4 regions of the Streptomyces sp. NPDC004435 genome follow, and region 4 is predicted to be linked to each of the others. Evidence: riboswitches for the same ligand, from Rfam matches in the RefSeq annotation. Region 4 holds a riboswitch; each other region holds the start of a gene.
What was found. A riboswitch is a leader RNA that binds a small molecule or an ion and turns the genes downstream of it on or off. The one in region 4 is predicted to bind cyclic di-AMP.

Region 1 (7,707 bases), on a different contig from region 4:
CAGATGGGGGGCGGTGGTCTTGAGCGCCACCGGGTAGCCGAGCCGGGCGGCGGCCGCGACGGCGGCGTCGGGTCCGGGGGCGGGGAGGGCGGGGCGGAGGACGATGCCGTACCGGCCGAGCAGTGCGCCGGCCTCGTCGGTGGTGAGGGTCACGCCCCGGGACTCCTGGCCGGCGCCCCGCTCGCCGAGCACCCGGTCGATGAGGGCGGCGGCGCCGGCCTCGTCGATGGAGTCGTACTCCGGTACGCGTCCCGGCTCGGCGGCCTGCCGCCGCCACTGGCCGTACCGCACGGCCTCGGCGAGCGCGCGGACGGCCCGTTCGGCGGCGGGGTAGGCGGGGATGTTCCGCACGGGAGTGTGAGCAGGGGCGGGGGCTGGGGCGGAAGCGGGGTCGGGGCCGGTGGGGGGACCGTCGGTGGGGGTGCCGGGACGGGGGTCCTGCGTGCCCTGCGTGTGCTGTGCGTCCTGCGCGCCTTGTGTGTTCTGTGCGTCCTGCGTGTGCTGTAGGTCCTGCCGGGGTTGCGCGTCCTGCGCGGTCCGGGCGTCCCCCGTGCCCCCGGGCTCGGGGGCGGCGGCCGGGCGGCGGGGGCGCGCGGGCGCGGGGCGGGTGCTGGTGGCGGCCGAGAGGGCCTCGGCGAGGCCGCCCATCTCGACGTGCACGACGACGACCGGCTTGGCGGCACCGGTGGCCCCGCCGCCGGCGACGGCCTCGCGGAGGGATGCGGCCAGCACCTCGGTGGTGCCCTCGATGCCCACCCAGGGGATCGCGGTGACGACGACCGCGTCGCAGGTGTCGTCGGCGAGGGCCGCGCCGAGCGCGTCCCGGAAGTCGGCGGCGGTGGCGGCGGTCGTGAGGTCCACGGGCCGCTGCGGCCGCAGCCCCTCGGTGAGGCAGGCGTCGTACGTGAGGAGGCCGAGGGACTCGGAGTTGCCGAGGATCGCGACGCGCGGTCCGGCGGGCAGCGGCTGTCCGGCGAGGAGGAGGCCGGCGTCGACCAGCTCGGTGACGGTGTCGACGCGGATGACGCCGGCCTGGCGGAGCAGCGCGGAGACGGTGGCGTGCGGGATACGGGTGACGGGGACGCGGTGGCCGGGCGGGGCGCTGCCGCTGTGGCGGGCGCCCTTGACGACGACGACCGGCTTGACGGCGGCGGTGCGGCGGGCGAGCCGGGTGAACTTGCGCGGGTTGCCGATCGACTCCAGGTAGAGCAGGACGACGTCGGTCGCCGGGTCGTCGTACCAGTGCTGGAGGAAGTCGTTGCCGGAGACGTCCGCGCGGTTGCCGGCGGAGATGAAGGAGGAGAGGCCGGCGCCACGACGGTGCAGTCCGGCGAGGAGGGCGATGCCGATGGCCCCGGACTGGGTGAAGAGGCCGATGCGGCCGGTGGCGGGCATCTCGGGGGCGAGGGAGGCGTTGAGCCGGACCTCGTCGGCGGTGTTGATGATTCCGAAGGCGTTGGGCCCGATGATCCGCATGCCGTACGAGCGGGCCTGCCGGACCAGTGCCCGCTGCCGCTCCCGGCCCTCGGTGCCGCTCTCGGCGTAGCCGGCGGAGAGGACGACGAGGCCGCGCACGCCGTGCTCGCCGCAGTCGGCGACGGCCTCGGGGACCCGCTCGGCGGGGACGGCGACGATCGCGAGGTCCACGGGAGCGCCGATGGCGGCGACGGAGGGGAAGGCGGGCACGCCGTCGAGTTCGGCCGCGGGGGCGTCGAGCGCGGGGTTGACCGCGTACACCCGGCCGGTGAAGCCGGCGCCCAGCAGGTTCCGCAGCACGGTCCTGCCCACTCCGCCGGGGGTGCGTCCGGCGCCGAGGACGGCGACCGATCCGGGGGCGAGGAGCCGCTGGACGGAGTGGGCCTCGGCGCGCTGCTCGCGGGCGCGCTGGACGGCGAGGGAGCGGTCGGTGGGCTCCAGGTCGAGGTGGAGCCGGACGGAGCCGTCCTCGAAGCTGCGCTTCTGGGTGTAGCCGGCGTCCGTGAACACCTTGATCATCTTGGTGTTGGCGGGGAGCACCTCGGCGGCGAAGCGGCGGATGCCGCGCTCACGGGCCACGGCCGCGATGTGTTCGAGGAGGGCGGAGGCGACACCGCGGCCCTGGTGGGCGTCCTGGACGAGGAAGGCGACCTCGGCCTCGTCGGCGGGCGACGAGGCGGGCAGGCCCCGGGCGTCGATCCGGTCGTAGCGGACGGTGGCGATGAACTCGCCGCCGACGGTGGCGGCGAGGCCCACCCGGTCGACGAAGTCGTGGTGGGTGAAGCGGTGGACGTCCTTGGCGGAGAGCCGGGGGTAGGGGGCGAAGAAGCGGTAGTACTTCGACTCGTCCGAGACCTGCTCGTAGAAGCTGACGAGCCGGTCGGCGTCGTCGGCGGTGATGGGCCGGACGCGCGCGGTGCCGCCGTCGCGGAGCACGACGTCGGCCTCCCAGTGGTCGGGGTAGGCGTGCTCCTCCGGAGCCGGGGGCTTCTCCGGGGCCGTGGGCTTCCCCGGGGCCGTGGGCTCCTCCGGGCTCGGGTGCTCCCCCGCTCCCGCCCCCGCCGCCCCGCCCGTCCCGTCCGCCTGCTCCGACGCGCTCCGCATGGGGCAAAGCCTACGGCCGGGGTGCGACACCGGCACCGTTCGCGCGCCCACTCCCCGGGCGTGTACGGCTCGCGCACCCCTGCCGCCCCGTGCAAGGTAGGAGGGCCGAACGTCGCACGGATGCGGGACCTCGGTCGGCCGGACCACGCCGCTTCCCGTGAGAGACTGGTCTAGACAACCGCTGAAGACCTGAAGGGCAACACCATGGCTGAGCGCCGCGTCAACGTCGGCTGGGCCGAGGGCCTGCACGCCCGCCCCGCCTCCATCTTCGTCCGTGCCGCCACGGCCTCCGGTGTCCCGGTGACCATCGCCAAGGCCGACGGCAACCCGGTGAACGCCGCCTCCATGCTCGCGGTGCTCGGCCTGGGCGCGCAGGGCGGCGAGGAGATCGTGCTCGCTTCGGACGCCGAGGGCGCCGAGGCCGCGCTGGAGCGCCTCGCCAAGCTCGTCGCCGAGGGTCTCGAGGAGCTTCCCGAGACGGTCTGACCCAGCGGGTCGATTCCTTCTCCTCCCGGACGGCCGTGTCCCCGGAATTCCCGGGCGACACGGCCGTTCGGCATTTACGGGAAGGATGAATCCCGGCATCCCGGGTCTCGGCAATTCGGTTTCCGGGCAGCACGAAATGCACTCCGGGATTGCTATTCTTTGTATACGGCGCCCGTGTTAATTCCGGACGCTCGCCGTGTTGACGGCATGTTGCGAAACCCTCACGTGGCCCCGCTCGGGCCTTTTCAGCCGGTGCAGCGGGAGCGTGTGCTCGGCGTGCAGGGCGGTCAGCGCGCGGGCCCGTTCGGCGTCCCCGCGCGCGACGGCGTCGACGATCGCCCCGTGCTCGGCCCACGCCTCCACCGGCCGGTCCGGCTGGTCCACCACGTACATCCAGGCGATCTTGTGGCGCAGCTGGGTGAGGAGGGCGGAGAGCGCGGGGCTCCCCGACGCCTGCGCGAGCGTCTCGTGGAACCAGGCGCCAAGCGCCCGCAGGTCCTCGCCCTGCCCCCGGCGGGCCCTCTCCTGCCCCAGCCTGACCAGGCCGCGCAGCACCTTGAGGTGGGCGTCGGTGCGCCGCTGGGCGGCCCGGGCGGCGCCGAGCGGTTCGAGCAGCGCCCGTACGTCGAGGAGGTCGGCGGCCTCCTGCTCGGTGGGCTCGGCGACCTGGGCGCCCGCATGGCGCCGGCTGACCACGAAGCCCTCGGACTCCAGGGTGCGCAGCGCCTCGCGGACCGGGACGCGGGAGACTCCGTAGCGGCGGGCCAGCTGCTCCTCGGTGAGCCGGCTGCCGCGCCCGAAGACCCCCGAGACGATGTCGTCCCGGATCGCCGTGCATACCGATTGCGCGGGAACCCGCATGTCCGACCTCCGCTTTCGCTCCGCGCGCACCGAATTCGAGCGGCGCTTCTCACGCGACTCTATTGCAGTGCGCCGGAAATTCCGATGCCCCCTCGGAATTCGCCCGCTCCGCGGCAGCGCCCGTATCGGGCGAGGAGACACGAAAAGGCCCCGGCTCGTGTGAGCCGGGGCCGTTTCGACGCGGGGTGACGGGTCAGAGGCTGACGCCGCGGGCGCGGAGGTACGCGACGGGGTTGAGGTCGGAGCCGTACTCGGCGGTGGCACGGGCCTCGAAGTGGAGGTGCGGGCCGGTCGAGTTGCCGGTCGAGCCCGAGATGCCTATCTGCTGGCCGGGCTCGACGGACTGGCCGACGTAGACACCGATGGACGACAGGTGGCCGTACTGGGTGTAGGTGCCGTCGTTCATCCGGATCACGATGTTGTTGCCGTACGCGCCGCCCCAGCCGGCCTCGACGACGGTGCCGGAGCCGACGGAGACGACCGAGCTGCCGTAGGCGGCGTGGAAGTCGACGCCGGAGTGGCTGCCGGAGGACCAGAGGGAGCCGCCGGTCTTGTAACCGGTGGAGACGTACGAGCCGGCGACCGGGAGGTTGAAGGAGGCGAGCCGACGGCGCTCGGCCTCACGGGCGGCGCGCTCCTTGGCCTCGCGGATCTCCTGGGCGCGGGCCTCGGCCTGGCGCTTCGCCTCGGCGCGCGCCTTGGCGCGGGCATCGGCCTCGGCGACCTCCAGCTCCTGGGCGGCGGCCTGGGCGCTGAGCTGGTCGGCGATGGACTCGTCGGCGATCACCCGGGTGAGGCCGGTGTCCTCGGGGGAACGGTCGTCCGTGTCGGCGGCGAGCGCCGGAGAGGCGAGGGTGCCGACGACACCGGTGGTGGCGAGGGCGGCCACGCCGGCGATGCCGGCGCTGCGGCGAGCCAGTCGGCTCGCACCACGATGTTTCCCGGTGGCACGGGTGAACGCCAAGACGGTTCCTTTCCTTCCTTCTCGCCTACCGGGTTAGCTGACGGGTTCGGAGCAGGAAGGTCTCCTACGGGCCCCTCCGCGCGGCGAAGGCGTCCGATTCACCCCAGGGACTGTGTGGGTCCCCGGCTCCCCAGGCTCGCGCCTGACGGGGACTCGGCGATGGCTGCCCGGTGCCGCGGGTGCGGCGCGTGCGTCGGTCGGACAGCCGGGACGACGCTAGGCCGGAGGGATGTCAATCACCAAACGGTCTCGCTGATTTGTAAGACACGCCACAGGGCAAACGATCACCCTTGGCGCCATAACGGACAAAGCGGAGGTCTCCGACGCTTCATCACATCGGAGACCTCCGCCGGGCCGACGAGGCGTCAGCTCACCACGGACACCTCACCGATGCCGAGGGCCCGCACGGGCTCCTCGATCTCGGAGGCGTCGCCCACCAGGACCGTCACCAGGCGGTCCACAGGGAAGGCGCTGCCGGCGGCGGCAGTGGCCTCGACCGTGCCCGTCTCGGCGAGCCGCGCGTACAACCGGGCCTGGTAGTCGTCCGGCAGGTGCTGCTCGACCTGGTCGGAGAGGGTCGCCGCGACCGAGGCGGCCGTCTCGTACTTGAGCGGCGCCACGCCCACCAGGTTCTGCACGGCGACGTCGCGCTCGGCGTCGGTCAGACCGCCCTCGGCCAGCGTGCGGAGCACCTTCCACAGGTCGTCGAGGGCCGGGCCGGTGTTGGGGGTGTCGATCGAGCCGCTGATGGCCAGCAGCGAGGCACCGTGGCCCTCGCCGTCCGAGCGGAGCACCTGCCCGAAGGCGCGCACGCCGTACGTGTATCCCTTCTCCTCGCGCAGCACCGCGTCCAGACGGGAGGTCAGGGTGCCGCCCAGGCAGTAGACACCGAGGACCTGCGCGGCCCAGACGGCGTCGTGGCGGTCCGGGCCGATCCGGCCGATGAGCAGCTGCGTCTGGACCGCACCGGGGCGGTCGACGATGACGACCCGTCCGGTGTCGTCGGCGGTGATCGGCGGCATCGGGCGCGGCGCGGCCGGCTTGCCGGTCCAGCCGCCGAGGGTCTCTGCGAGGACCTTGTCCAGGTCCACGCCGGTCAGGTCGCCGACGACGACCGCGGTGGCGGCGGCGGGCCGCACGTGCCCGTCGTAGAAGGCGCGGACGGCGGCGGCGTCGATGGCCTCCACCGTCTCCTTGGTGCCCTGGCGCGGCCGGGACATCCGCGCGGTGGCCGGGAAGAGCTCCTTGTAGAGCTGCTTGGCCGCGCGGCGGCTCGGGTTGGCCGCCTCGTGCGGGATCTCGTCGAGCCGGTTGGCCACCAGGCGCTTGACCTCGTCGGGGTCGAAGGCCGGGGAGGTCAGCGCCTCGGAGACGAGCCCGAGGGCCTTCGGGAGCCGGGAGACCGGGACTTCCAGGGAGACCCGGACGCCGGGGTGGTCCGCGTGCGCGTCCAGGGTGGCGCCGCAGCGCTCCAGTTCGGCCGCGAACTCCTCGGCGCCGCGCTCGGTGGTCCCCTCGGAGAGGGCGCGGGCCATGATGGTGGCGACGCCGTCCAGACCCTCCGGCTCGGCGTCCAGCGGGGCGTCGACGAAGATCTCGACGGCGACGACCTGCTGGCCGGGGCGGTGGCAGCGGAGCACGGTGAGACCGTTGTCGAGCGCGCCGCGCTCGGGGGCGGGGAAGGCCCACGGCCTGGCCGCGCCGGCCTGCGGCTGCGGGTGGAAATCCATGCTGGTCAGGGGCTCGGCGGTGTCCGTCACTGGTCCGCTCCCTCTTCCTCGTCGCTGTCTGCGGCCTCGGCGGCCTCGTTCGCCTCGTGCTCGACGGGCTCGTAGACCAGAACCGCGCGGTTGTCGGGCCGGAGCCGGGCCGCGGCCACCTCGCGCACCTCGTCGGCGGTGACGGCGAGGACGCGGTCGACGGCGGTCAGGGCGAGCTGCGGGTCGCCGAACAGCACCGCGAAGCGGCACAGTTCGTCGGCGCGGCCGGCGACCGTGCCGAGCCGGTCGAGCCACTCGCGCTCCAGCTGGGCCTGAGCGCGCTCCATCTCCTCGGCGGTGGGCCCCTCGGCGGCGAAGCGGGCCAGCTCCTCGTCGACGGCCGCCTCGATGTCGGGGACCTCGACGCCGCCGGAGGTCTTGACGTCCAGCCAGCCGAGCGAGGGCGCGCCGGCGAGCCGGAGCAGGCCGAAGCCGGCGGCGACGGCCGTGCGGTCCCGGCGGACCAGCCGGTTGTGCAGACGGGAGGACTCGCCGCCGCCCAGCACGGTGAGGGCGAGGTCGGCGGCGTCGCACGCGCGCGTGCCGTCCTCGGGCAGCCGGTAGGCGGCCATCAGGGCCCGGGCCGGGACGTCCTCGACGACGACCTCGCGCAGCTGCTCGCCGATGACCTCCGGCAGGCCGCCGTCACGCGGGGCGGGCTTGCCGTCGTGGCCGGGGATGGAGCCGAAGTACTTCTCGACCCAGGCGAGCGTCTGCTCCGGGTCGATGTCGCCGACCACCGACAGGACCGCGTTGTTGGGCGCGTAGTAGGTGCGGAAGAAGTTCCGCGCGTCCTCCAGCGTGGCCGCGTCCAGGTCCGCCATCGAGCCGATGGGGGTGTGGTGGTAGGGGTGGCCCTCGGGGTACGCGAGCGCGGTGAGCTTCTCGAAGGCGGTGCCGTACGGCACGTTGTCGTACCGCTGGCGGCGCTCGTTCTTCACGACGTCCCGCTGGTTCTCCATCGACTCGTCGTCGAGGGCGGCGAGCAGCGAGCCCATCCGGTCCGCCTCCAGCCAGAGCGCGAGCTCCAGCTGGTGGGTGGGCATGGTCTCGAAG
Region 2 (7,707 bases), on a different contig from region 4:
GGCCGGCCGCGCCGCGCGGCGGCCGCGGGCGTCGGCGCGATCGCGATCGCCTCGGCCACCGCCAACCTCTTCGGCAAGCGGCTGGTCCGCAGGCGGCGGCCGGACCGGGAGGCGGCCCGGGTGGTGGTCGGCCGGCACGTCCCGATGCCGGAGTCCGCCTCGTTCCCGTCCGGGCACACCGCCTCGGCGGTCGCCTTCGCCACCGCCGCCGGCGTGGTCCTGCCGCCCGCGGCCGTGCCGCTGGGGCTGCTGGCCTCGGCGGTCGGCTACTCCCGCGTCCACACGGGGGTCCACTACCCGGGCGACGTCGCCGCGGGCGCGGTCCTCGGCCTCGCCAGCGGCACCGCGGCCCTGGCCGTCGGCGCGTCCCTCATGCGGGCGCGCCGCCAGGGCTCCTGACGGCGCGCGCTCCGGCATCCCCGCCCGGCGGGGCGCCCGGTCAGTCCGGGTGGACGGCGCGGGCCAGGGCTTCGCGCGGGATGTCCAGGGCGGCGATGCGCTCCGGGTCGGCGAGGACGTGGAGCTGGACGATGCGGTCGCCGACGACGGTGAATGCCATGAGCGCGGTCGGCTTGCCGTCGACCACCGACAGGACGGCCGGCTGGCCGTTGACGACGAGCGGCAGCGACGCCTTGCGGAAGCTCGCGTACATGAGGGCCTGGCGGATGATCGCCTCGGCGCCGTGGACCAGCTTGGAGGCGCCGGCGAGGAGCGTGCCGCCGTCGGCGCGCAGCACCGCGTCCGGGTCGAGGACGGCGAGCAGCCCCTGGAAGTCGCCGCCCTGCGAGGCGGCGAGGAAGGCGTCGGCGATCTCCCGCTGGCGGCGGGCGTCGGGGCCGGGCCCCGGGGCGGTGTCCTGGACGCGGCGGCGGGCCCGGCTGGCCAGCTGCCGGGTCGCGGCGGGGGTGCGGTCCACGATCCGCGCGATCTCGTCGAAGGAGACGGCGAACATGTCGTGCAGCACGAAGGCCAGCCGTTCGGCCGGGGCCAGCGTCTCCAGGACGACGAGGAGCGCGAGGCCGACCGACTCGGAGAGTTCGGCGGAGTGCTCCGGGTCGCCCGCGGAGGGGATGTGGACGACCGGGTCGGGCACGAAGTGGTCGAGCGGGTCCTCGCGGCGGGAGCCGCGCGAGCGCAGCATGTCCAGGCAGACCCGGCCGATGACCGTCGTGAGCCAGCCGGTGAGGTTGGCGACCCCGCCGACGTCGGTGCGGCTCAGCTTGAACCAGGTCTCCTGGACCGCGTCCTCGGCCTCGCTGAGCGAGCCGAGCATGCGGTAGGCGACGGCCCTGAGGTGGCCGCGGTCGGCGTCGAAGCGGCGCGCCAGCGCGTCCGCGTCCACGGCCGGTGCGCCGCCGGTCGTCTCCACCGTGCTCTCGTCCATCCGTCGATCTCCCCCTTCGCGTCCCGTCATGTCTCCATGACGGATCGAACCCCATGGATGTGACAGCGGAGCGGCGGCGGCACGCGCGCGTGACCGTGTCCGTCCGGGGCCGCGCGCCCCTCGTGTCCGCCCGCTCCGGTCTCGCACCGTGAGATCCACTCCGGCCGGAGCGGATCGCCCGGGTTTCCCCGGTCGAGTCCCCCGACCGCCGTGGAACACCACTTCAGCGCGATGATCTTCGTCCGTAGATTGATCACCATGACGACGACAGACGCCACGGTCAACCCCGTTCTGCGCACCCCGCCGGCCTCGCCCGCCGCCGCGGCCGCCTACTTCTCGGCCAGCCTCGCCTTCCACGCGGACGTCTCGGACGTGGCCGCCGCCCTGGCCACCGCCCGCGCCGACGGCACCGACCCCGGCTTCGTGGTGATCGACTCCCGCTCGACCGCCTCCTGGGACCAGGGTCACATCCCCGGCGCCGTCCACCTCCCCACCGCGCTCGTCCCCGAGCAGGCGGAGCAGCTCCTCGACAAGGCCGTCCCGGTCGTCACCTACTGCTGGGGCCCCGGCTGCAACGGCGCCACCCGCTCGGCGCTCGCCCTCGCCGAGCTGGGCTTCCAGGTGAAGGAGATGCTCGGCGGCTTCGAGTACTGGGCGCGGGAGGGCTTCCCGTACGAGACGTGGGAGGGTCCCGCGGAGCGGGCCGCCGACCCGCTGACGGCGCCCGTCGACGCCGAGGACTGCGGCTGCTGAGGAACGGATTTTGGATCCAGCGACCCATGCCGTAGAGTCATATTCACCGACGCGGGGTGGAGCAGCTCGGTAGCTCGCTGGGCTCATAACCCAGAGGTCGCAGGTTCAAATCCTGTCCCCGCTACTCAGTAGCCCGAAGGCCCGGATCGTCCCAGACGATCCGGGCCTTCGGCGTTCCCGGTGTCGCCCACCGTCGCGCTTGACCTTTACGCAACGTCAAGTTCTACCGTTCTCGGCATGGAGTGGTCGATCCAGGAGATCGCCAGGAAGGCCGGCACCACCAGCCGCACGCTCCGCCACTACGGCGAGCTGGGGCTGCTGGAGCCGAGCCGGATCGGCGCGAACGGTTACCGGTACTACGACCAGGCGGCGCTCGTGCGACTGCAGCGCATCCTGCTGCTGCGCGAGCTCGGGCTCTCGCTGCCCGCGATCGCCGAGGTCCTCGAAGGCCAGCGGGACACCTCGGCCGCCCTGCGCACGCATCTGGCCCTCCTCCAGCAGGAGCGCGAGCGCATCGGGCGGCAGATCGAGGCCGTGCGGACCACTCTCCACAAGACCGAGAGAGGAGAACAGCTCATGGCCGAGGAAGTCTTCGACGGCTTCGACCACACGCGGTACGAGGCGGAGGTCACCGAACGGTGGGGCCGCGACGCGTACGAACAGGGGGACCGCTGGTGGCGGTCGCTCGGCGAGGCCGAGAAGAAGGAGTTCATGGAGACGCAGGCCGCCATCGCCCGCGACTTCGGCGCGGCGGCCGCCGCCGGGCTGGCGCCCGGCAGCGACGAGGTGCAGGCGCTGGCCCGGAGGCAGTACGACTGGCTCTCCGTCACCACCCGGCCGACGAAGGAGTACCTGATCGGGCTCGGCCGGATGTACGTGGACGACCCCAGGTTCACCAAGAACTACGACCGGCACGGCGAGGGCACCGCGGTGCTGGTGCGCGACGCCCTGATCCTCTGGGCCGAGCGGAACCTCTGACCGCCGGAGCCCGGAGACGTCCGGGCGGGCGGCGGTGCCGGGGCTCGTGCTCCGGGGCGCGGGTCCGGGCGGCACGGCGGTCGCGCCGCCGGGGCGGAGAGGGCGGTCGCGCCCGGTGCCGTACGCCCGGTCGGCCCTCCGCCGGTCGCCGCACGGGGCGGGCGCGGGGACCCTGGGAGGGTGCGCGGCGCCGGGCCCGGCGGCGGGCCGGCGACCGGGCAGGAGTACGCGGTGACACACCCTCGGGGAGCGGCGGGTCGCGGGCGGCGGGGCGGGGAGCCCGGCCGCGCCGTCCGTCCGGCCGCGCCCCGGGGGCCGTACCGCGGCGGGCGGCAGCCCCCGGCCACGCCGTTCGGGGCCACCCGCAGGTTCCTGCGGGCGCTGCCGCCGCTGATCATCGCCGGCGGGGTGTTCTTCGACCTGGCCACCCCGGCGGCGTACACGGCGGCGCCGCTCTTCTCCGCCGCCCCGCTGGTCGCCGCCCCGTTCTTCTCCCGGCTCACGACCCTGCTGACCGGGATCGCGGCGATCCTGGCCTCGGTCGGGCTGCACGCGTACAACGACACGCTCTCCGACGTGCCCTCGCTCACCGAGACCCTCACCGTGGTGACGGTCTCGGCGCTGGCGCTGGTGATCAACCTGGTCGTGCGGCGCAGCGGGGAGCGGCTGGCGTCGGCGCGGGTGATCGCGGAGGCGGCGCAGCGCGCGGTGCTGCCGATGCCCGCGGAGCGGATGGCGGGGCTCCAGTGCGCGGCACGGTACGAGGCGGCGCAGGCGGACGCGTTCATCGGCGGCGACCTGTTCGCGGTGCAGGACACCCCGCACGGGGTGCGGCTCGTGGTCGGGGACGTGCGCGGCAAGGGGATGGACGCGGTGGAGGCGGTGGCCGTCGTCATCGGCGCCTTCCGGGAGGCGGCCGAGCAGGAGGCGGCGCTGGAAGGGGTGGCGCAGCGGCTCGAACGGGCGCTCACGCGGGAGGGGACGCGGCGTGAAGGCCTCGACGCCTTCGAGGGGTTCACGACGGCGGTGCTCGCGGAGATCCCGCGCGAGGGAGGGCGCGTCCGCCTCGTGAACCGTGGGCATCCGCCGCCGCTGCTGCTGTCCGGGGACGGGCGCCTGGAGACGGTCGAGCCGGCCGAGGCGGCGCTGCCGCTGGGGATGGGGGAGTTGGCGGTCTGGCCGGACCGGGCCGACGAGCGGCCGTACCCGCCGGGCTCGACGCTGCTCTTCTACACGGACGGGCTGTCGGAGGCGCGGGACGCGTACGGCGTCTTCTACGATCCTGCCGCCCGGCTCAAGGGGGCGGTCTTCCCCGGGCCCGAGGAGCTGCTCGACGCGCTCGTGGACGACGTGCGGCGGCACACCGGCGGCGGTTCGACGGACGACATGGCGCTGCTGGCGGTGAGCCGTCCGGCGGCCGGGGCGCCCGAGCGGCGGCGGACGATGCCGGTGGTCCCGCCCGGTCCCGCGCACTGACGGCGGCGGCTGTCACCGTCCGTGCTCGCGAGGTGTCACAGCGATAACAATTGACATAACGTCAGATACCGAGGGTTTGGCCGGGGCTCACTGAACGGGGGTCAACTCGGGCGAATCCCTGCCAATTCAATGAATGATCAAGAGGAACGGCTTGGAATCGGACCGCCGTGTCTATTAACGTTCGATAACGCAGCGCGGTCGTCCCAGCCGTCGCAAGAGACGGCTCCGTGCGCACACGCCGAATCCCGAAAGGGAACCGGGGAACCATCCCTTGGGGTGAATCGGGCCCCTCGCACATCCCCCGTGCGAAGACGCCCGTAGGAGACCTTCCTGCTCCGAACCCGTCAGCTAACCCGGTAGGCGAGAAGGAAGGAAAGGAGCGCGCCTCCGTGGCGTCCAACACCCCCGTACCCGGAGCCCCCTTCGAGCCCTTCGGCGGCCCGGGTGCCGTCGGAGCGGACGACCCGGCCGGCACAGTGCCGGGCGCGTACGACACCGCCTCCTTCACCCCCGCGCCCGGGGAGTGGAACCCGACCGAGGGCTCCCTGCGCGCCGAGAGCCGCGCCGGCGGCCGGCACCGGGTCGTGAAGCAGCGCTCCAACTTCGCCCGCTCCTCCACCGTCCTCGGCGTCGGCGTCATCGCCGCCGTCGGCGCGGGCGGCCTCGCGACCGCGCAGGAGAAGCCCCCGGTCGCGATCTCCCTCCCCGACCTCCCGGACCTCGGACTGCCGGACGCCCACGACCTGCCCGGCGTCGGCGCCCTGCTGCCCGGTGGAGACGACGAGCCCGCTCCCGCCCCGATCGAGGACACCGTGGCGGTCGCCGCGGGCGGCGCGGCCGCGAAGCCGCTCACCTCGATCACGTACACCGCCCCGGCCGACACCGCCGCCGGCACCGAGGCCGCGGAGCGCACCGCCTCCGCCGCCGACGCGGGCGAGGCCCTGCGCGCCCGCATCCTCCAGCAGGCCGAACAGCAGCAGCAGGCCGCCGCCGACGCCGAAAGGCTCGCCGCCGAGAAGGCCGCCGCGGAGAAGGCCGCCGCGGACGCCAAGGCCAAGGCGGACGCCGCCGCGAAGGCCGAGGCCGAGGCGAAGGCCAAGGCGAAGGCCAAGGCGGAGGCGGAGCGGATCGCGAAGGAGAAGGCCGAGGCCGAGCGGATCGCCGCGGAGAAGGCGGAGGCCGAGCGGCTCGCCAAGCTGGCCGCCAGCTACTCCATGCCGCTCTCCTCGTACACGCTGACCTCCACGTACATGCAGTCCGGTTCGATGTGGTCCTCCGGCTACCACACGGGCCTCGACTTCGCCGCGCCCACCGGCACCCCGCTCAAGGCGGTGCACGGCGGCACCATCACCTCGGCCGGCTGGTCCGGCTCGTACGGCTACCGGATCGTCCTCCAGCTGGAGGACGGCACCGAGATCTGGTACTGCCACCTCTCCTCGATGACCGTCGCCGCCGGCCAGACCGTCACCACCGGCGAGACCATCGGCCGCGTCGGCGCCACCGGCAACGTCACCGGACCCCACCTCCACCTGGAGGTCCACACCCCGGACGGCTCGGGCATCGACCCGGCCGAGTGGCTGCGGTCCAAGGGCCTGTCGGTCTGAGCCCGGCTTCCGGTCGGGGTTCAGGCTCCCCGATCGGAATACGCCCGGCGGTGCACGGAGTTGATCGCTGCATGACGTCACCTCTGCGCCCGCTGGGCACCTCCGACCTGCATGTCTTCCCGCTCGCCCTCGGGGGCAACGTCTTCGGCTGGAGCGCCGACGAGGAGCGGTCGTTCGCCGTCCTCGACGCGTACGCGGCCGCCGGCGGCAACTTCGTGGATACCGCCGATGTCTATTCGGAGTGGGTCGAGGGCAACGAGGGCGGCGAGTCCGAGACGATCATCGGCCGCTGGCTGGCCGCCCGGGGCAACCGCTCCGACATCGTCGTCGCCACCAAGGTCGGCGCCCACTCCCGGCTCAAGGGCCTCTCCGCCCCTGTCATCAAGGCCGGCGCGGAGGAGTCCCTGCGCCGCCTCGGCACCGACCACATCGACCTCTTCTACACCCACTTCGACGACGAGTCGGTGCCGGTGGAGGAGATCGTCACCGCCCTCGACCAGCTGGTGAAGGACGGCAAGGTGCGGGCCGTCGCCGCCTCCAACATCTCGCCGGAGCGGCTGCGCGCCTCCCTCGACTTCGCCGAGGCCGAGGGACTCACCCGGTACGTGGCGCTCCAGCCCGAGTACAATCTCGTCGCGCGGGAGAAGTACGAGGGCCCGCTCCTCGACACCGCCGCCGGCACCGGCCTCGCCGCCGTCCCGTACTACGGCCTCGCCTCCGGCTTCCTCACCGGGAAGTACCGGCCGGGCCGGACCGTCGAGAGCGTCCGCGCGCCCCGTGCCTCCGCGCTCGCCGGGACCGCGCGCGGACAGGCCGTCCTCGCCGCGCTCGACGAGGTGGCCGAGGCCCACGGCGCCGAGCCCGCGACCGTCGCCCTCGCCTGGCTCGCCTCCCGCCCCACCGTCGCCGCGCCGATCGCCTCGGCCCGTACGGTCGAGCAGGTCCCCGCGCTGGTCGCGGTCGCCGACCTGACCCTGACCGACGCCGAACTGGCCCGCCTGACGGCCGCGTCCGAGACGCCCGAGGACTGACCCGGCCGACGAGGGCCGACCGGCTGGTCAAGGCCTGAGGGGGGTCAGCCCTTGTAGGGGTTGTAGCCGCCGTAGTCGAGGTACTGCGGCGGTACCCACACCCGGCCGGTGGCCCGCGCCGCGTACGAGAGCGCGGGCGAGGCCGTCGCCCGGCGCTCCCACAGGTGGTGCAGCAGCTCCTGCTCCCGCGCGGCGAAGTCCGGCACCGGCACCGTGCCCCGGCGGGCCCGCTCGCGCAGGAAGGCCAGGGTCGTGGCGAAGGACTCGTACTCGCCGACCGTCCGCGCCCCCGCCTTGCCGTACGTACGGGACGCCACCGCGCGCGCGGTGCGGCGGGCCCGCATCGAGGAGAGCGCCAGCGGCTCCTCGGGAGAGAGCCAGCCGGCCGCCGCGTACGCCGGAAGCACTCCGGCGATCGTGCGCAGCTCCTTCTGCCGGCTCCACACCGCGAGCCAGGTCAGCAGCCCGAAGGCCGGGACCA
Region 3 (7,707 bases), on a different contig from region 4:
GCCGCTGGAGGGGCGCACGGTCGTGGTCGTCGACGACGGACTCGCCACCGGCGCGACTGCGCTCGCCGCCTGCCGGGTGGTGCGGGCCGGTGGCGCCGCGCGGATCGTGCTGGCCGTGCCGGTGGCACCGTACGGCTGGACGGCGAGGCTCGGCGGCGAGGCCGACGAGACGGTCGCCGTGCACACCCCTCAGGGGTTCGCCGCCGTCGGGCAGTTCTACCGGGAGTTCGACCAGACGCCGGACGCCGAGGTGGTGGACCGGCTCGACCGGAGCCGGGCGGCGCGTGATCCGGTGGTCCGGCACACCGCCGTACGGATCCCGGGCGGGGGCCCGGAGCTGCCGGGCGACCTGGCGCTGCCCGACGGGGCCGCCGGGCTGGTCCTCTTCGCGCACGGCAGCGGCAGCGGGCGGCACAGTCCCCGGAACCGCGCGGTGGCCGCCGCCCTGAACCGGGCCGGGCTCGGGACGCTCCTCTTCGACCTGCTCACCGAGGCCGAGGCGGCCGACAGGGCGCGGGTCTTCGACACCCCGCTCCTCGCCGGGCGACTGGCCCAGGCCTCCGCCTGGGCGGCCGGGTGGCCGGAGACGGAGGCACTGCCGCGGGGCTACTTCGGTGCGAGCACGGGCGCGGCGGCGGCCCTGTGGGCGGCGGCCGCGCCGGAGGACGAGGTGGCCGCCGTGGTGTCCCGGGGCGGTCGGCCCGACCTCGCGGAGGAGCGCCTGGCCGCCGTCCGGGCGCCGACCCTGCTGATCGTCGGCGGGGCCGACGAACCGGTCCTGGACCTCAACCGGCGGGCCGAGGCGCTGCTGCGCTGCGAGAGCCGCGTCGAGGTCGTGCTGGGCGCAGGCCACCTCTTCGAGGAGCCCGGGGCCCTGGAGGAGGTGGCGGCGCTGGCGACCGCCTGGTTCACCGGCCGCTTCAGGACGGTGGGCGGCGGGGTGGATCGGTGACGGCGGGGTGGATCAATAGCGGCGGGATGGATCAGTAGGGGCCGTTGACGTTGTCGATGGAGCCGTAGCGGTCGGCCGCGTAGTTGCAGGCGGCGGTGATGTTGGCGACGGGGTCGTACGGGTCGAGCGAGGTGCCCGGCACGTGGTAGGCCGCGAAGGTCGGGTCGATGACCTGGAGCAGGCCCTTGGAGGGGGTGCCCTTGGCGGCGTTCGAGTCCCAGAGGTTGACGGCACGGGGGTTGCCGGAGGACTCGCGCATGACGTTGCGGAGGATGCCGTCGTACGAGCCGGGGATGCCGTAGCCGGCCATGACGTCCAGCGACTCGCGGATCCAGCCGTCGAGGTTGTCGGCGTACCGGGTGGCGGCGGCGGGCGCGGCCTTGGCGGCGGCCGGCTGGGCCTTGGTCTGAACGGCCGGGGCCGCCGCGCGGGCGGAGGAACGGCTCGCCCGTTCGGCCGAACCGGCGGAGGCGGGCTTGGCGTCGGACTTCGAGGCGGTCTTGGCGGCGCTCTCGCGGACCGGCTTCTCGGCCGCGGGGGCGGCCTTCGCGGAATCCCGACGAATCGTCAGTTCGAGGCCCGGGTGAATGAGTGACGGATTGTCACCCACCGCAGTCTTGTTCGCCTGGTAAAGCGACTTCCAGCCGCCCTGAATTCCCTTTCGGTGGGCGATCAGGGAAAGCGAGTCGCCCTTCACGACGGTGTACGCGCGGGTGGCGGCGGGCGCGGCGGGAGCCTGCGCGGCCGCGGCGGCCCGCACGGCCGGGGCGGCGACGGAGGCGGCCGGGGCGGCCGCCTGCGCGGCGGGCTCGGCGCCGGCCGTGGCGGGCACGACCAGGGGCAGGGCCAGAGCGACTCCGCCGGTGCCCGCGAAGGCGAGACCTCGGGAGACGGGACGGCGTCGGGGGCGGCGGTGCTTGCCGTGAGCGGCCATGACGGTTTCCTCTCCGGCGCCTGCGAGGTGAGCTGTCGGGTTCGGACGGGAGGTGTCCGGCCGCGCGCACGCGGCTTCACCCCGAGCCGCTCCGGCTGGCCGGACCGGCGGTGTGGTGGGTCCCCCGCTCCTGCCGTCGGGTGAAATGGGAGGTCTTTCGGGCGGTGGCAGGATTCGGCGATCCGCTCGAATGGAGGTGACCGTAGGCGAGAAATACGGTGGGGAACAAGACGGGAATGCGAGGGAAAAGGAAGGGTAAAGATCGACGAGGCGGAATTCAAGATCGACCGTGCGGGAGGGCGGTCCGGAATCCCTTGCCCCGTGCGGCTCGTGAGGGGTGCGGACCCGCTTGCGGCACCCGGAAAGTGAGTCGCGTCACTGGGTGTGCAATGCCCGAATAGGGCGCCTTATTCCGTTCATGGAATAGTGCGGCGTAATGCACCCGAGAGGGAGTGGTGGGCGACACGCGAGACTTCGCGCATAAGTCGCAAATCAGACATTCGGCATCAATGATGGAGGAATGTCGCTTCCTGTCTCATCGCGTACCGCCCCGCCCCGCACGGCGCCCACCTCCGCGCAGCCGCTCGGCTCCGACGCCCTCGACCCCGACGCCCTCGATCGCGAGGCGGCCCGGCTCTACGAGAGCGCCGCCTGGGAGCGCCTGCTCGCGCCGCTCCCCGCCCGGCCGGCTCCAGACCCGGAGGCATGGCGGCGGCTCCTCTCGGTCCCCGTCGACCGCCTCGTCGCCGACGCGCTCGGCGCGCTGCCGCCGGCCCCGCCCGCCGAGCGGCCGCTGCCCGGCCGGATCGGGGCCGCACTCCCGGACCGGCTGCACGCCTGGCGGCGGATCGGCCGCCGTGACGTGCGCCCGTCCGTCCACCTGGCGTACGCGCGCCGGGTGCTGACGGAGTGGGGCTGGCAGAACACCCCGTACAAGCTGCGCGACGCACGCGGCGCCCGGTGCCTCTGCGGCGCCATGCTCGCCGCCCACCGGCTGGGTCACGGCAGCGCGTCCACCATGAACGAGGCCGGCGCCTGGATCATGACCGAACTGCGGTCCCAGGGGTGGCACGGACTCATCGGCCCCTGGAACCGCGCGCCGGGCCGCAGCGCGGAGGACGCGCTCGCGCTCGTCGACGCCACGATCCGGCGCGCGGCCCTGGCCGGACGGTGAGCGTGCGAGAGACCGTCAGCCGGTCACGCTGGGCGCGCCGGTCTCGATGTGGCCGGTGTGTCGGTGTACCGGAGTGCCGGTGTGCCGGCGGGACCAGGTGCCGTCGACGTCCGCCAGGACCGTGAAGTCGTACCAGCCGTCCGCGTACGCCACCGCGTCGAACCAGTCCTCGCGCGAGGATCCGGCGGTGACGGTGCAGGTCCACGGGCGTCCGTGTGGTAGGCGTTGGAGCGGATGGTGAAGGTGACCGGGCCGCCGGAGGTGTTGGTCAGCCTGAACCGGACGGCGGTCTTCCCGGAACCCGGCTCGACCGCGAAGCGGGCCGCCACCTCGATCGCCCGGCCGGCCTTGGAGGCGTCGCCGATGAAGCGGCGCAGGAAGCGGTTGGGGCCCGTCATCGAGATGTCGTACTTCCCCGAGCCCGAGCCCGAGCCGAGGCCGATGTTGCGGGATTCGGTGCTTGCTAGGTGCTGGTGGCCCCGACCTGCACAGTCTTGAGGATCATGGCTGGATCGCGCGAAAGCTCGGGAACGCAACGGGAGCGCCGCACTACGCTCCGCGCGCGGCGCGTGTAGTTGGCCATGCCCAGTTCTTACCTTTCAGGGTGGATTGAGTCTGACCTGGCAGGTCTCACCAGACCCGTGATGGTCGTTCCATGGACAGGACGCGTGCGCATTCCGATGAGGCCTTGCTGGAGGTGGCGGGCGTCGATGTGGCCTGGGTGGAGGGCGGGGCAGAGGTCCGGCGACCGTTGAGGGATGCGGTGAGGATCGGGTGCGACGACGTGCCGCCGGTGCGTGACTTTCCGTCGTACCGAGGCAGCGCCACCTCCCGGGGTTGTACTGGTCGGCGACGACGGGCCGTCATGTCGGGTGGACCGCGTCGACGAGCGTTCCGCGGTGGCGTTCTCGGTGACGCGGCAGGTGTGTGAGGCGGTGGGTTGGGCCTGTCGCCTGGTCGGGGAGCTTGACCCGGTCCGGGTGGTGGATCTGCTGTGGATGGCCGGCCACCGGCATCCGCGGTACGCGGCGGCCGGGTTGGTGGCCGCGGTGAGGGCGGCGCGCGCGGTTCCGGCACCGTTGATGGCCCAGGCCGCGATGGTCGGGGATCCGATCAAGGCGCTGCCGGTGGTGTTTCCACCTGCTGTGGTCTGGGACTTTGAGAGCGGACCTCTCCCGTCCGCTGGGGGACCTCAAGTTGGTCGAGCGGAGGTACGGGCGATGAGTGGATGGCTGCCGCGCGGGGTGCTGAGTGTCGGGGACCGGGCGCGGTTCGGCGACAGGGTTCATTCCGCCGTCGGGCTGGCGGGGACCTTGGTCCGCCTCGTCGATGATCACGGGGCAGCGAGCCTGGTCCTGTTCTCCCACCTGCCCCGGAGCCGATGCGGCCTGGATGGGCGGAGGCCTTGCGGCTGTCCGCGTCGCTGATCTCGCACGCACGGCTGATGAGCATCGACGCCCGCCTGGAGCACGCCGCCGCCAAGCCGGTCATCGTCCCGGACGCCATCGTGATCGACCACGGCAAGGTTTTCATCTCCGACACCTTCACCGCCGCTTGCCGCACCCTGGGCAATCGCGGTCCAGCCCGCCCGCCCGGCCACCCCGACCGGCAAGGGCGTCGTCGAGCGGACGTTCTCCTCGATCAGCACCCTGTTCTGCCAGCACGTTGCCGGCTACGTCGGCCTTAGCGTCACGCAGTGGCCAGGACGTCGAAGCCGTCTGGACTCTGCGGGAACTGTCCAAGCCGTGCGAGGAATGGTTGATGGCCTGCTGGCAGAGCCGGCCTCACGACGGCCTGCGCAGTCCATTCCTGCCGAGGAAGGCCCTGTCGCCGAACGAGGTCTACGCGCTGCTGGTGACCCGCGCCGGACACCTGCCGGTCTGCCTGACCGGCGATGACTCCCTCGAACTGATGCCCGCGGAATGGCGGAAGATCAACGACTACGGGATCGTCATGGACTACCGCACCTACGACTGCCGCGAGTTGGGCCCCATCGCCGCCAGCCCTCCGGCGTCCCGCTCAAGGGCGAGCTCCGGGAGGTCCACTACGACCCCAACGACCTGTCCCACGTCTGGGTCCGCGACGGCAGAGCGGGCGGATGGATCACCGTCCCGTGGACCCGGATGGGCTCGGTCTCCGCGCCGTTCGCAGACTTCATCTGGCGCCACGCCCGCTCTCTGCCGGCCACCCGCGGCGCGAATGACACCCTTCCGCCACAAGACTCCGCAGGAACAGGCAGCCTGGCAGGCCCTGGTCGCCACCTTGGAGAACGCGTTGCGGCTGCACGCCCACCGCCCGGGCGCCTTCTTGCGATTCGCCCCCTACCTGCACGACCGCACCGCGGGCAGGATCGGCAGCCTGTCCCACCTGGTCCGCGAGGCCGCCCTGGACGCCATCCTGGATGGCACCGAGAGGATCACCCGTGCCGGTCTGGAAGCCGTCGACCTCGATGAGAGCGTCGAACGGAAGAACCTCCCATGGGCCCGCCAACGCCGCACCCGCGAAGCACGAAGGACCGTATGACCAGCCACCTGCGGTTCCTGCCCATCGCGCTGCCGCCAGTCCACCGCGAGGCGATCGGCTCCTCTCTCGACCGGCTCGCCGACGCCAATCACCTGCCCATCGGCCCCCTCTCGTTTCTGATCGGCCCGAACCGCCGCCACCGGCGTGATGACAACCGGGTCGGTTACCGGACCCCCGCCGCCCTACCCCGGCCGGCGGCTCTGACAAGCCGAAGTGTCCCGGCGCTGATCCAAGCGATGCCCGTTCTGACCGAAGTCCACGAACCCGGGCAGCACCGCGAGCGGTTGACCGTCGAAGAAGTGGTCGAGCCCCGCCGGTGTCCCCGCCTGCTGTCTCTGCATGACCCGTCGTGGCAATCACGGGCTCGTCCGACGCATCACGGCCCCCTGCATCGCCCTGGACTCCCCGCCCGCCCGACGCCTGGACGCCATCGTCGAGGACGCCCGCCTACGGAGATCCCCACCGTCCCACCGACGACCGCGTCGAACTCGCCACCTCCCCCGAAACCGTCGCCCTGACCGGCCTGTTCGCCTCGCCCCACTGGCACGAGCTCAACGACCTGCACGCCGAAGCCGCGCGCCGCCTTGCGGTCGGTGTCCAAGACCTCCCGGCCGACCTGCCCCGTCACGGACTCGTCACCTCCGACAACTGATCCGCTGTGGCATGACCACCGAACTGTCGCCTCGCTCCGGGCCAATCTCCCTGGACCAGCCGCCGTCCCGCAGATAACGTCCCCGGATGCCTCTTCGTCAGTACGTCTACTTCGCGCTGTTCAGCCAGCACACCTCCGCGGCGGAGATGACCGCGCTGCTGGGCATCGAACCTGACGAGGTGTCCGTCCGAGGCAGCCGTTTCACGGAACCCGCGGTGGTTCCCGTGAGCCACTCCTGGAAGATCGTGTGTCGAGAGCCAGGCTTGCGTGTCGACGAGCAGATCGGCCGAGTCCTGGACAGGCTTCGACCCCACACGGCCCGAGTCGCCGAACTCGCCGGTCGGCTGGCCGCCGAGGAACACGAACACGGCGGCGCAGTCCTGGAGGTCGTCCGCTGCTTCAACGACACCGACCAGGAACAGCAGCCCCGCCAGCAGGGAACTCCGGAAGATTCCAACCTGTTCGGCTGGCATCTGGACCGCGACGTGCTGGACTTCCTCACTGCTACCGGAGCCGCTCTCGATATCGACGAGTACGACATGACCCCGTATGAAGACGGCGACTGAGCCCGACCTGACGTCCGACGCGACCGGAAACTGCCACGTGCCACGAGAATCGCGCCCCCGACCTCTCAGCAGAACTGACAAACCCCAGTTCAGAGCACACACGCTCGCCGTGATCGATGAGGCACCCAAACCCTCGGAGACAGGCCCCGCACCTGAAGGCTCGACGCCAGGGTGGTGAGTTTCACTCAGACCTGAGAAGGCGGTTCGTGAGCCTTTGACGAGTTCTGTGGTCGGGGCAGCTTCGCCAGGACCCCATAGCCGACCGATCCCCGCGACTAGCAGTCCTGCCCCGACCTCACCGGGGAACGGACAGCGTTGTGGTGTCCGGGAACCGCCGTGGGCAATCGCAGGACAAATCCGGTGTTCTGTCTCCAGTCGCGGCCAGCGCGCGGCAGACTTGCTCTCGGTCCGCAAAGGGGCGGGACGCCGAGGCGACAGGAGTGGCTCGCATGGGTGTACGGCACTGGTTGCGCGCAGCGGCCGTCACGGCCATAGCCACGACAGGACTGACCGTCGTGGCACCGCCGGCCTCAGCGGCCACCCGCCTCGGCGGCATCAACCTGAGCGCCTACTGCCAGAAAACAGTCAACCCGGGGGACGCCAGCATCGCCCGCTTGGTCGAGAACCACGCGAGGGGATGGCGTTGCATCGACTCGATGTGGATGGGCGCGCCCTTCGGCTGGGCGACCTACCGCGTACGAGGCATGGATCTCGACCACGCGTGTCGTCTGCAGTACGGCGGAGGGGCGTACAAGGTACTTGAGCGGAACCATGCGCAAGGCTGGGCCTGCTACCGCTAGCGCGCACGTACAGCGTCGACCGACTGAGGCCGGCCGACTCGGTCGGCGCAGCCCGCGAGGTCGAGGAGTGTGCTGAGGAGACCCGCGCTTGACCTCAACCGTGGTT
Region 4 (7,707 bases):
GGCCGTCACGGCGTGGTCACCTGCCGCTGATCACGTCAGGTCGGCCGGCGGGGCGCGGAGGACCGGACGGTACGGTCACGGGGTGAGTGAAGGACCCGCACCGATGCCCGATACGCCCGGAACTCCCGGTACGAGCCCCGCGCCGGCCTCCTGTCCCGTCGGCGGTGCCGCGGGCGGGCCGGTGCCCGAGCTGTTCAGCTGGGAGTTCGCGACCGATCCCTACCCGGCGTACGCCTGGCTGCGGGAGCACGCGCCGGTGCACCGGACCACCCTCCCCAGCGGGGTCGAGGCGTGGCTCGTCACCCGGTACGCGGACGCCCGCCAGGCCCTCGCCGACCAGCGGCTCTCGAAGAACCCGGTGCACCACGCCGAGCCGGGCAAGACCGGCATTCCGGGCGAGCGCAGCGCCGGCCTGATGACCCACCTCCTCAACATCGACCCGCCGGACCACACCCGGCTGCGGCGCCTGGTGTCGAAGGCGTTCACCCCGCGCCGCGTCGCCGCCTTCGCGCCGCGCGTGCAGGAGCTGACCGACCGGCTCATCGACGACTTCGTGGCGCGCGGGAGCGCCGACCTCATCCACGAGTTCGCCTTCCCGCTGCCCATCTACGCCATCTGCGACATGCTGGGCGTCCCCGCCGAGGACCAGGACGACTTCCGGGACTGGGCCGGGATGATGATCCGGCACGGCGGGGGCCCGCGGGGCGGCGTCGCGCGGTCGGTGAAGAAGATCCGCGGATACCTCGCGGAGCTGATCCACCGGAAGCGCGAGGGCCTGCGGGAGGACGGGGCCGACGACCTCATCTCCGGGCTCATCCGCGCCTCGGACCACGGCGACCACCTCACCGAGGCCGAGGCCGTCGCGATGTGCTTCGTGCTCCTCTTCGCCGGCTTCGAGACCACCATCAACCTCATCGGCAACGGCGCCTACGCCCTGCTGCGGAACCCGGAGCAGCGCGCCCTCCTCCAGGCGTCGCTCGCCGCCGGGGAGACCGGGCTCCTGGAGACGGGCGTCGAGGAGCTGCTGCGGTACGACGGCCCGGTGGAGCTGGCGACCTGGCGGTACGCGACCACCGGTCTGACCCTCGGCGGGCAGGCGATCCCGGCGGGCGACCCGGTCCTCGTCGTCCTCGCGGCCGCCGACCGCGACCCGGACCGCTTCGGCGCGCCGGACACCCTCGACCTCGCCCGCAGGGACAACCAGCACCTCGGGTACGGGCACGGCATCCACTACTGCCTGGGCGCGCCGCTCGCCCGCCTGGAGGGGCAGACCGCGCTCGCCACCCTCCTGACCCGCCTTCCGGACCTGCGACTTGGGGTCGATCCGGAGGAACTGCGGTGGCGCGGCGGGCTCATCATGAGGGGGTTGCGCACGCTTCCGGTGGAGTTCACCCCATCCGCACCCCCGCAGGGCGGGTGACGGTGTGTCAGAAATGTGATCTTCACGTGATCGGGAAGCCATCGACTTGTGACGGACGTTCGAATGCGGCTACCTTCGCGCCAGCGTTCGGCCGGAACCCGGCCGTCCCTGCCGTCCCTGCCGTCACGCGAAAGGCCCCGACATGCTTTCCGGAAACGGACGACACCGTCGACCCCGTCAGGCTCCCGCGATCGTCGTCACCGCGGGAGTGACCGGATCCGCCATGGCGCTGCCGCTGCTCGCCGCCGGATCCGCCTCCGCCGCCGACGCGGCCACCTGGGACCGGGTCGCCGCCTGCGAGTCCGCCGGCCAGTGGAGCGCCAACTTCGGCAACGGCCAGTACGGCGGCCTCCAGATGACGCAGGAGGCGTGGGAGCGGCACGGCGGACTCGCCTACGCCCCCAGCCCCGACCTCGCCAGCCGCGCGCAGCAGATCACCGTGGCCGACAAGGCGCTCTCCTCCGGCAGCACCGACTGGGCCACCTGCGCCCCCATCGCCGGGCTCACCGACGACGGCAGGGCGACCGGCGTGCAGCCGGGCCCGGCCGTCCAGCAGGAGAACGAGGGCGGCCTGGCCCCCGAGTCGAACTGGACCGGCGGCACGGACACCGCCGCGAGCGCCGACGCGGGCGAGAAGGCGGAGAAGCCCGCCGCACCCGCCGCGAAGACCACGGCGCCCGCCGAGCGGGCCGAGGAGGCGGAGCAGGCCGCCGGCGAGGCGGAGACCGCCCCGGCCACGCCCACGAAGCCCGCGGCCCCGAAGACGCCCGCCGCGCCCACCACGCCGGCCTCCGAGGGAACCGCCACGCCGCCGTCGACGACCGCCCCGGACGCCTCCACGGGCACGCCGGACGCCTCCACGGGCGCCCCCGGCACCACCGCGCCCGGCACGCCGGTCACGCCTCCGGACGGCTCGGAGGCCCCCGAGACCCCCGTCGCGCCCGAGGGGTCCACCACCCCGGAGACCCCCGGTACGGACGGGGCTGACGAGTCGTCGGCCACGCCCGGGACGGGCAAGCACCGGGGCGAGGCCGCCCCGGAGGAAACCGACAAGACGGACACTGAGCAGGAATCCGGGCGACATGCCGCAGCTGCGGACAAGGTCACCTCAATCCCCGTCAACTCGGACGCAAGCGACGCCTACACCGTGCGGCCGGGTGACAGCCTGTCGGAGATTGCGCAGGAGAACGATCTCGCCGGCGGCTGGGACGCCCTCTATGACGCCAACCGCCATACGGTCGGCACCGATCCGGATCTCATCCTCCCTGGTCAGAGCCTTGAGCTGGTGACTCCTTCCGCAGAGAAGTGAGGTCGTTTCAGGGCTGTATGTCCGATTTTGGGAAAGTGAGACATGGGTCTCTTCGCCCCAACTGGCGTGTCACGTCCGCAAACTTTGCTTCCGTCAGCTCTCACCTGGGCAAACGAGGTCTGACGGAGTGCAAGTAAGGGCGTTTTGTCCGTCGTAAGGCCCTTTGAACTTCGAGCAGGTGTATGTCTACGGTCATCACCGCTCGCCACCGCGGGCCCCGTCGACCGAAACGCCGAGTCCTGCCGTCGGCCGCCGGGAATTGTCGTCGCGAAAGCGCCGCAGGCAGGAGTGGGGGACCCAAGGTTCGTGCCGGTCCCGGCCGTCGACCACGACGGCCGGACGACCGGCTAGGGGTGAAGCCGCGCGCTAGGACGCGTGGCCGGGCGAACTCTTCAAGCCCGAACCCGACAGCTCACCTCACAGGCGTCGGTGAAGAGGAAACTCCATGCTGTTCTCCGGCACGGGCAAGCGCCGTCGTCCCTCCAAGGCCACTCGCGTCGTCGCCCTCGTCGGCGTCACCGGTGCGGCCGTCGCCGCCCCGCTGATGGCCGCCGGCACCGCCTCGGCCGCCACCGCCTCCGAGTGGGACCGCGTCGCCCAGTGCGAGTCCGGTGGCAACTGGTCCATCAACACCGGCAACGGCTACTACGGCGGCCTCCAGTTCTCGGCCTCCACCTGGGCCGCGTACGGCGGCACCGCCTACGCCCCCACCGCCAACCAGGCCAGCAAGTCGCAGCAGATCGCCGTCGCTGAGAAGGTCCTCGCGGGCCAGGGCAAGGGCGCGTGGCCGAGCTGCGGCGTGGGCCTCTCCTCCGCCTCCTACGACGGCGGCTCCGCCGAGGCTGCCCCGCAGCAGAGCACCCAGCAGCAGAGCGCCCCGCAGCAGAGCACCCAGCAGAGCGCCCCCAAGCGCTCCGCCGAGCAGCCGACCACCCGCAGCGAGCAGCGCCAGGCCCCGAAGGCCCAGCCCGCGCCGCAGGCCGCCGCCAAGAAGACCGTCACCACCCCGACCGGCAAGAAGGTCAAGAAGGGCGACGGCGAGTACAAGGTCGTGGCCGGCGACACCCTCAGCAAGATCGCCGACGCCCGTGGCGTCGAGGGCGGCTGGGCGAAGCTCTTCGAGCTCAACAAGGACGTCGTCGAGGACGCCGACCTGATCTACCCGGGCCAGCAGCTCCACCTGAAGTGAGGCCCCCGGCACCGGTGAGTCCGGCGGCTTTCCGGTGCCCGACGACCCTCCCGCGGTGACCACCCCGGTCCCGAGCCCCTTCCCCCGTGGCTCGGGACCGGGGTTCTGCCGTTACTGTCCAGTAGATCCCGGGTCTTTCGTCCCCCCATGCATGCTCTTGGGCCCTTTTTCGTCCCAGGGGACGGGCGGTCGGCGGGCGGGAGCGCCGGAGCCGGTTAGGCTCTTGTCGCAAGGCGAACGAGACCTTGCGACCCATGCGTCACACCTAGCGTCACATCCCAGAAGGAGATGCTCGTGCCGTCCATCGACGTCGTCGTAGCCCGGGAAATCCTGGACTCCCGAGGCAACCCCACGGTCGAGGTCGAGGTCGGCCTCGACGACGGCAGCACCGGTCGTGCTGCCGTGCCGTCCGGTGCCTCCACCGGTGCGTTCGAGGCCCTGGAGCTCCGCGACGGTGACCAGAACCGCTACCTCGGCAAGGGTGTCGAGAAGGCCGTCCTCGCCGTCATCGAGCAGATCGGCCCGGAGCTCGTCGGCTACGACGCCACCGAGCAGCGCCTGATCGACCAGGCCATGTTCGACCTGGACGCCACCCCGGACAAGTCCTCGCTCGGCGCCAACGCCATCCTCGGCGTCTCCCTCGCCGTCGCGCACGCCGCCTCCGAGGCCAGCGACCTCCCCCTCTTCCGCTACCTCGGCGGCCCGAACGCGCACCTGCTGCCCGTTCCGATGATGAACATCCTCAACGGTGGGTCGCACGCCGACTCCAACGTCGACATCCAGGAGTTCATGATCGCCCCGATCGGCGCGGAGTCCTTCTCCGAGGCCCTGCGCTGGGGCACCGAGGTCTACCACACCCTCAAGTCCGTCCTGAAGACCAAGGGCCTCTCCACCGGCCTCGGCGACGAGGGCGGCTTCGCCCCGAACCTCGGCTCCAACCGTGAGGCGCTCGACCTCATCCTGGAGGCCATCAAGCAGGCCGGCTACGTGCCCGGCAAGGACGTCGCCCTCGCCCTGGACGTCGCCGCCTCCGAGTTCTACAAGGACGGCAAGTACCTCTTCGAGGGCAAGGAGCGCTCCGCCGCCGAGATGACGGAGTACTACGAGGAGCTCGTCTCCGCGTACCCGCTCGTCTCCATCGAGGACCCGCTCTTCGAGGACGACTGGGCCGGCTGGAACGTCATCACCGAGCGCCTCGGCGACAAGGTCCAGCTCGTCGGCGACGACCTCTTCGTCACCAACCCCGAGCGCCTCGCCCGCGGCATCGAGGAGAAGTCCGCCAACGCCCTCCTGGTGAAGGTCAACCAGATCGGCTCGCTGACCGAGACCCTCGACGCCGTCGAGCTCGCCCAGCGCAGCGGCTTCAAGTGCATGATGTCCCACCGCTCCGGCGAGACCGAGGACGTCACCATCGCCGACCTCGCCGTCGCCACCAACTGCGGCCAGATCAAGACCGGCGCCCCGGCCCGCTCCGAGCGCGTCGCCAAGTACAACCAGCTGCTGCGCATCGAGGAGATCCTCGACGACGCCGCCGTGTACGCCGGCCGCAGCGCCTTCCCGCGCTTCAAGGGCTGATCGCGGGGGCGACCAGCCCCGGCACCGTAGTTCCGTCCGTCCCCGCACCCGGTCCCGTACCGTGTGCGGGGACGCACGTTTGAGGGACACCGGACATCAGGGGAGGCGACACGACATGGCCGTCAAGGACCGGGACCGGTTCTCCACCGCGACCCGGATCAGGCTGCTCGGCGAGCAGACCGCCGCCCGTGTCTACCGCTCCCAGACCCGGCGCCAGGCCCGGCGCTCCCGGCTCACCGGCCGCGCCGCCTTCCTCGCCCTCGTCGTCTGCTCCCTCGTCGTCGCCCTCGCCTACCCGATAAGGAGCTACGTCTCCCAGCAGGGCGAGATCGCCGACCAGGAGCGCAAGGCCGCCGAGGCCGCCCGGCGGGTCGAGGAGCTGCGGGACGAGAAGGCCCGCCTCCAGGACCCCGCCTACGTCCGCCGCCTCGCCCGCGAACACCTCCACTACGTGCTCCCCGGCGAGACCGGCTTCACCGTGAACGACCCCGGGGCCGCCGACCGCCCCCGCGCCGACCAGGGCACGGCGGACCGACCCTGGTACGACAACCTCTGGGACGGCGTCGACAACGCCGACCGCCACTGACCGACCCGACTCAGGATCCACGATGGAAACGCCCCCTCCGCAGACCGCAAGCACCGAGCCCACCGAGGCGGACGTCGCCGCGTTCGAGGCGCAGCTCGGCCGGCCGCCCCGTGGCCTCCGCGCCATCGCGCACCGCTGCCCCTGCGGCAACCCGGACGTCGTCGAGACCGCGCCCCGGCTGCCCGACGGCACCCCCTTCCCGACCACGTACTACCTCACCTGCCCCCGGGCGGCCTCGGCCATCGGCACCCTGGAGGCCAACGGGGTCATGAAGGAGATGCAGGCCCGGCTCGCCACCGACCCGGAGCTCGCCGACGCCTACCGCGCCGCGCACGAGGACTACCTCGCCCGCCGCGACGCCATCGAGGTCCTGGAGGGCTTCCCCAGCGCCGGCGGCATGCCCGACCGCGTGAAGTGCCTGCACGTCCTCGTCGGCCACTCGCTGGTCGCCGGCCCGGGCGTCAACCCCTTCGGCGACGAGGCCCTCGCGATGCTCCCCGAGTGGTGGGCCAAGGGCCCGTGCGTGACGCCGTGCGCCGACAAGGAAGAGGAGAAGGGCGAGTGACCCGGGTCGCCGGAATCGACTGCGGAACCAACTCCATCCGCCTCCTCGTCGCCGACGTCCACCCGGAGACCGGGGAGCTCGTCGAGCTGGACCGGCGGATGACGATCGTCCGGCTAGGCCAGGGCGTCGACAGGACCGGCCGGCTCGCCCCCGAGGCGCTGGAGCGGACCTTCGCCGCCTGCCGCGCCTACGCGGAGGTCATCCGGGAGCTCGGCGCCGAGCGGATCCGCTTCGTCGCCACCTCCGCCTCCCGCGACGCCGAGAACCGGCAGGACTTCGTCGACGGGGTCGTCGCGATCCTGGGCGTCGAGCCCGAGGTGATCACCGGCGACCAGGAGGCCGCGTTCTCCTTCACCGGCGCCACCGGCGAGCTGCCGGACTCGGAGTCGTACCTCGTCGTCGACATCGGCGGCGGCTCCACCGAGTTCGTCACCGGCAACCGGCACGTCGAGGCCGCCCGCTCCGTCGACATCGGCTGCGTCCGGCTCACCGAGCGGCACGTCCGCCACGACCCGCCGACCGCCGAGGAGGCCGAGGCGATCCGCGCCGACGTCCGCGCCGCCCTCGACCTCGCCGCCGAGACCGTCCCGCTCGACACCGCCCGGACCCTCGTCGGCCTGGCCGGCTCCGTCACCACGGTCGCCGCCATCGCCCTCGGGCTCCCCGAGTACGACTCCGGGAAGATCCACCACGCCCGGATCCCCGCCGGCCAGGTCGCCGCGGTCACGAGCCGGCTGCTCGCCTCCACCCACGACGAGCGGGCCGCGATCCCCGTCGTCCACCCCGGCCGGGTGGACGTCATCGTGGCCGGCGCGATCGTGCTCCAGGAGATCGTCGAGCGCGTCGGAGCCGCCGAGGTCGTGGTCAGCGAGCACGACATCCTCGATGGGATCGCCCTATCCGTCGCATAGAAGCCCCCTATCGAGGGGTCCGGCGACAGCCCGTCGGAAAAGCTTCGTGAAGTTCTTCACAAGGAAAAGGGCCCTGATGGCGCCGGAGGAGGGTCTTTGGGCCTTCCGAGGGGGTCATCAGGGCCCTTTCGCAGGTGCGGAGGGCACTTCGC

Region 1: linked by a shared signal. The riboswitch ahead of ACFYT9_RS12710 (M23 family metallopeptidase) and the one ahead of ACFYT9_RS36875 (transglycosylase family protein) in region 4 are both predicted to bind cyclic di-AMP.
Region 2: linked by a shared signal. The riboswitch ahead of ACFYT9_RS05450 (M23 family metallopeptidase) and the one ahead of ACFYT9_RS36875 (transglycosylase family protein) in region 4 are both predicted to bind cyclic di-AMP.
Region 3: linked by a shared signal. The riboswitch ahead of ACFYT9_RS06630 (transglycosylase SLT domain-containing protein) and the one ahead of ACFYT9_RS36875 (transglycosylase family protein) in region 4 are both predicted to bind cyclic di-AMP.

The regions. Positions count from the first base shown of each region.
Region 1 covers NZ_JBIAMB010000006.1:121,372-129,078, reverse strand. The annotation lists gene ACFYT9_RS12725 (GNAT family N-acetyltransferase) at 1-2,580, opposite strand, end outside; gene ACFYT9_RS12720 (HPr family phosphocarrier protein) at 2,785-3,066, shown strand; gene ACFYT9_RS12715 (GntR family transcriptional regulator) at 3,244-3,927, opposite strand; gene ACFYT9_RS12710 (M23 family metallopeptidase) at 4,121-4,891, opposite strand; cyclic di-AMP (ydaO/yuaA leader) riboswitch at 4,900-5,060, opposite strand; gene ACFYT9_RS12705 (M16 family metallopeptidase) at 5,257-6,621, opposite strand; gene ACFYT9_RS12700 (M16 family metallopeptidase) at 6,648-7,707, opposite strand, start outside.
Region 2 covers NZ_JBIAMB010000002.1:476,628-484,334, forward strand. The annotation lists gene ACFYT9_RS05420 (phosphatase PAP2 family protein) at 1-399, shown strand, start outside; gene ACFYT9_RS05425 (sigma-70 family RNA polymerase sigma factor) at 440-1,384, opposite strand; gene ACFYT9_RS05430 (rhodanese-like domain-containing protein) at 1,643-2,137, shown strand; tRNA gene ACFYT9_RS05435 (tRNA-Met) at 2,188-2,261, shown strand; gene ACFYT9_RS05440 (MerR family transcriptional regulator) at 2,375-3,115, shown strand; gene ACFYT9_RS05445 (PP2C family protein-serine/threonine phosphatase) at 3,347-4,591, shown strand; cyclic di-AMP (ydaO/yuaA leader) riboswitch at 4,818-4,969, shown strand; gene ACFYT9_RS05450 (M23 family metallopeptidase) at 4,981-6,195, shown strand; gene ACFYT9_RS05455 (aldo/keto reductase) at 6,267-7,226, shown strand; gene ACFYT9_RS05460 (PrsW family intramembrane metalloprotease) at 7,271-7,707, opposite strand, start outside.
Region 3 covers NZ_JBIAMB010000003.1:228,771-236,477, reverse strand. The annotation lists gene ACFYT9_RS06635 (phosphoribosyltransferase family protein) at 1-952, shown strand, start outside; gene ACFYT9_RS06630 (transglycosylase SLT domain-containing protein) at 984-1,886, opposite strand; cyclic di-AMP (ydaO/yuaA leader) riboswitch at 1,891-2,076, opposite strand; gene ACFYT9_RS06625 (hypothetical protein) at 2,407-3,060, shown strand; gene ACFYT9_RS06620 (phospholipase domain-containing protein) at 3,076-3,513, opposite strand; gene ACFYT9_RS06615 (hypothetical protein) at 4,505-4,747, shown strand; gene ACFYT9_RS06610 (hypothetical protein) at 5,260-5,583, shown strand; gene ACFYT9_RS06605 (hypothetical protein) at 5,933-6,235, shown strand; gene ACFYT9_RS06600 (DUF4279 domain-containing protein) at 6,322-6,801, shown strand; gene ACFYT9_RS06595 (hypothetical protein) at 7,251-7,601, shown strand.
Region 4 covers NZ_JBIAMB010000031.1:9,628-17,334, forward strand. The annotation lists gene ACFYT9_RS36865 (cytochrome P450) at 104-1,420, shown strand; gene ACFYT9_RS36870 (transglycosylase family protein) at 1,629-2,729, shown strand; cyclic di-AMP (ydaO/yuaA leader) riboswitch at 2,994-3,170, shown strand; gene ACFYT9_RS36875 (transglycosylase family protein) at 3,175-3,918, shown strand; gene eno (phosphopyruvate hydratase) at 4,207-5,493, shown strand; gene ACFYT9_RS36885 (septum formation initiator family protein) at 5,609-6,079, shown strand; gene ACFYT9_RS36890 (DUF501 domain-containing protein) at 6,102-6,644, shown strand; gene ACFYT9_RS36895 (exopolyphosphatase) at 6,641-7,555, shown strand.